2 regions of the Thermoanaerobacterium sp. RBIITD genome follow, and region 1 is predicted to be linked to the other one. Evidence: riboswitches for the same ligand, from Rfam matches in the RefSeq annotation. Region 1 holds a riboswitch; the other holds the start of a gene.
The links. Region 1 has a riboswitch for FMN ahead of CPG45_RS02860 (ECF transporter S component). Riboswitches for the same ligand answer to the same signal wherever they lie in the genome.
Positions count from the first base shown of each region.

Region 2: it holds a riboswitch for FMN, as region 1 does, so the genes downstream of both, CPG45_RS06700 (bifunctional 3,4-dihydroxy-2-butanone-4-phosphate synthase/GTP cyclohydrolase II) here and CPG45_RS02860 (ECF transporter S component) in region 1, are expected to answer to the same signal.

Region 1 covers NZ_LT906662.1:587,097-589,293, reverse strand. Annotated here, with positions in the region: gene arcC (carbamate kinase) at 1-898, shown strand, start outside; FMN riboswitch at 991-1,117, shown strand; gene CPG45_RS02860 (ECF transporter S component) at 1,182-1,766, shown strand; gene tsaE (tRNA (adenosine(37)-N6)-threonylcarbamoyltransferase complex ATPase subunit type 1 TsaE) at 1,884-2,197, shown strand, end outside.
Region 2 covers NZ_LT906662.1:1,447,990-1,450,186, forward strand. Annotated here, with positions in the region: gene ribD (bifunctional diaminohydroxyphosphoribosylaminopyrimidine deaminase/5-amino-6-(5-phosphoribosylamino)uracil reductase RibD) at 1-88, shown strand, start outside; gene CPG45_RS06695 (riboflavin synthase) at 92-715, shown strand; FMN riboswitch at 772-884, shown strand; gene CPG45_RS06700 (bifunctional 3,4-dihydroxy-2-butanone-4-phosphate synthase/GTP cyclohydrolase II) at 1,016-2,197, shown strand, end outside.

The sequences.
Region 1 (2,197 bases):
GGATAAAAATACTCCGCCTACTGCGGAAGCTCAGCTTGATGTCGTTAAAAGGACAGCAGGATATATTGTAGATATAATAGAAAAAGGCTATTCTATCATAATAACACATGGAAATGGCCCGCAGGTTGGTAATATTGTAATACAAAATGAAACAGCTTCAAATGTAATACCTGCCATGCCATTTGATGTATGTGGTGCTGAAAGTCAAGGTATGATAGGATATATGATACAGCAATGCCTTGGAGAAGTTTTTAAGGAGAGAAATATAGATAGAGATGTTGCAACAATTGTTACACAGGTTGTAGTTGATAAAAATGATCCGGCTTTTTTGAAACCAACAAAACCAATAGGACCATTTTATTCAAAAGAAGAAGCCGAAATACTTAAAAAGTGCAAGGGCTATGAAATGGTAGAAGACAGTGGAAGAGGTTATAGAAGAGTAGTTGCATCACCTGACCCTAAAGAGATCGTAGAACTTAAAACGATAAAACTTCTTGAGAATAATGGTGTTATAGTAATAACAGCAGGTGGCGGTGGTATACCTGTTATTAGAGAAAATGGAAGCTTGAGGGGAGTTGCCGCTGTTATTGATAAAGACCTTGCATCTGAAAAACTTGCGGAGGATATAAATGCAGATATTCTTTTGATACTTACCGCTGTTGAAAAAGTCTATATCAATTATAAAAAACCTAATGAAAAAGCACTCGGTGAGATTTCTGTAGAAGAAGCACAAAAATATTTAGATGAAGGCCAATTTGTACCGGGTAGCATGTTGCCGAAAGTAAAGGCTTCCATAAGATTTGCAAAATCAAAACCTGGAAGAAAAGCGATAATAACATCATTGGAAAAGGCTTCTGATGCACTTTCTGGAAGAGCAGGGACTGTTATAAAAAGTTGATTGAATTAGAATTCTTAAAGGAAGGATAAAAATTATCTTGACAAAATGATATTTTTGTGAAAAAATATATGTTGAAATAAATAAATAATAAAGAATATCTTCAGGGCAGGGTGAAATTCCCGACCGGCGGTAAGCAAAAGCAAGCCCGCGACCCGCGGAAGCGGTGGACTTGGTGTGATTCCAAGGCCGACAGTAAAGTCTGGAGGAAAGAAGATTTTATTTTTATTGTGATACAAAATCCTGAAGATATATTCTTCAGGATTTTTGATATGGAGGGGTTATTATGGAGTATAGTAAAACAAGAGTAATAGTAACTGTGGGGTTATTGTCGGCAATTGCATTTGTACTTATGTACCTTGAGTTCCAGGTACCATTATTTCCCAGTTTTCTAAAATTCGATTTCAGCGATATACCACCGCTTTTAGCATCCTTTGCATTAGGACCCATATATGGTATTTTTGTAGAGATTGTTAAAAACGTAATACATTTACCTGTAAGCCAGACAGGTGGTATCGGAGAGATCGCAAATTTTATTGTAGGCTCAATATTTGTTTATACTGTAGGAACTATCTACAAGAAAAATAAATCGAAAAAAGTTGCATTAATTGCAATGCTGGTTGGAACAATTGCCATGGCTTTTGCAGGTTCAATACTCAATTATTATGTATTTTTGCCGTTATATCAAAAAATTATGGGATGGCCGCTAAGTGCCATTATCGGGATGGGAAAAACTGCCAATAGTCATATTGTTGATTTGAAGACACTCATATCATATGGCATATTTCCATTTAATATACTAAAAGGACTTGTACTATCGCTTATTACATTCCTTATATACAAAAAGCTTTCACCAATGTTGCATATGTAAATTAAGAATTATTTAAAATGGCGGATTTTATCCGCTTTTTTTATTGGCATACTATGCGTTTGATTTGTGTTATACTTGGTATATAATAATTGTATAAAATTTATGGTGGTGTAAAATATGAAAATAAAAATTGCAACAAAAAATGCTAAAGAAACCGAAAATTTGGGTGTTAAACTAGGAAAATTATTAAAAAAAGGTGATATAGTATTACTTTCAGGAAATCTCGGTACCGGTAAAACTGTTTTAACAAAAGGTATTGCAAAAGGTATGGGGATTTTAGATTATGTGACAAGCCCGACATTTATGATTGTGAATGAACATATGGGCAATACACCATTATACCATTTTGATGTTTACAGGATAGAGGATTATACGGAATTATACGATATAGGTTATGAGGAGTATTTTTACGGCAATGGTGTTTGTGTTAT
Region 2 (2,197 bases), 860 kb from region 1:
AAAGGATGCGATAAAGCTTAATGATATAGAGATAACAAAGTTTGATGATGACATACTTATAACCGGATATATTGAAAAGTGGGTGTGAATTATGTTTACAGGAATAATAGAAGAGGTTGGCAAAGTCAAAAGATTACAACATGGTGATTTCACTAAATTAATAATAGAATGTGAAAAAGTCATAGATGGTACAAAAGTTGGAGATAGCATAGCTGTAAATGGAGTATGTCTTACAGTTACAAATATAGATAAAAACTTAATTACTGCGGATGTAATGCCGGAAACATTAAAGTCAAGCAATTTAGGAAGCTTAAAAAATGGAAGTATTGTTAACCTTGAAAGAGCGTTAAGTCTAACAGGGAGGCTTGGAGGTCATATTGTAACAGGTCATATAGATACAACAGGTACTATAATCAATAAAATTTTGGACATGAATGCACATATATTTAAAATAAGCATTGATGAAAGATACTCAAAGTATGTGGTAAGTAAAGGAAGCATAGCTGTTGATGGTATTAGCTTGACTGTTGTTGAAGCATCTATGAATTATTTTACAGTATCAATAATACCTCATACAGAGTCTTATACAACACTTAAACATAAAGGCGTAGGAGACAGTGTCAATATAGAAGTGGATATATTAGCAAAATATATAGAAAAAATTATTCCAAAAAGGAGTATTGAAGATTTGCTTAAAGATAATGGATTTGTGTAATTTTTATTGTATTTATTTTTAAAATATTATATAATTAATTAAGATAACTTAATAGAGTATGCCTTCAGGGATTGGTGTAATTCCATACCGGCGGTATAGCCCGCGAGCCTATGGCTGATCTGGTTAAATTCCAGAGCCGACAGTACAGTCTGGATGAAAGAAGGAGTTAATGAAAACATAGGATTTAATTTATTATAATATAGAATTTAATGTTTCAAAGCCCTGAGGTATAAATACTTCAGGGCTTTATTATATTTTTGAAGGTATATTCTTTTATAGAATTAGAAGGAGCTGATAAATTTGCTTGATGTGATTGAAGATGTTGTAAATGATATTAAAGATGGTAAAATGGTTATTGTTGTTGATGATGAAAACAGGGAAAATGAGGGCGACTTAGTCATGGCTGCAGAAAAGGTTACAGGAGAGCACATTAATTTTATGATAAAGTACGGCCGTGGTCTTGTATGTGCTCCAATGACGGAAAAGAGACTTAATGAGCTTGGAATTTACCAGATGGTTGAAAATAATACTGATCATAAAGAAACTGCTTTTACTGTATCTGTGGATTATAAGGATTGTAAAACAGGGATTTCCGCATATGAGAGAGCATTAACCATAAAAATGCTTATTGATGATAATGCTAAACCGGAGGATTTTACAAAGCCTGGACATGTATTTCCATTAAGAGCAAAAGATGGCGGTGTATTAAAAAGAGCAGGACATACAGAAGCTGCCTTTGACCTTGCAAAGCTTGCTGGCCTTAAAAGTGCCGGTGTAATATGTGAGATAATAAAAGATGATGGTACAATGGCGAGGCTTCCTGACCTTTTAGAGTTTTCTAAGAAATTTAATCTTAAAATAGTATCTATTGCGGACTTAATAGAATACAGAAGGAAAAACGAAACACTTGTAAAAAGAGTAGCTGAAGCACAGTTACCTACAAAATATGGGGATTTCAAAATAATAGGATATGAAGAAATTCTAACGGGGAAAGAACATGTGGCACTTATAAAAGGAGAGTTAACTGAAGAACCTACACTTGTGAGAGTACATTCAGAATGCTTAACAGGCGAAATAATGGGATCTTTAAGATGTGATTGTGGTGACCAGCTACATGCCGCACTAACAAAGATTGGACAGGAAGGTGGCGTTCTCCTATACCTAAGACAGGAGGGTAGAGGAATTGGCCTTATAAACAAGATAAAAGCATATCACCTTCAAGACGGTGGTCTTGATACTGTAGATGCAAATCTAAAGCTTGGATTTCCGGCGGATATGAGAGAATACGGTATAGGAGCACAGATCTTAAAAGATTTGGGCTTAAAAAAGCTTAGAATAATGACTAATAATCCTAAAAAATTAGCCGGTATATCAGGTTATGGACTTGAAATAGTAGAAAGGGTCCCTATAGAGATATGTCCAAATGATCATAATGAAAAATACCTTGAAACAAAAAAGGAAAGGATGGGCCACATCCTTCAC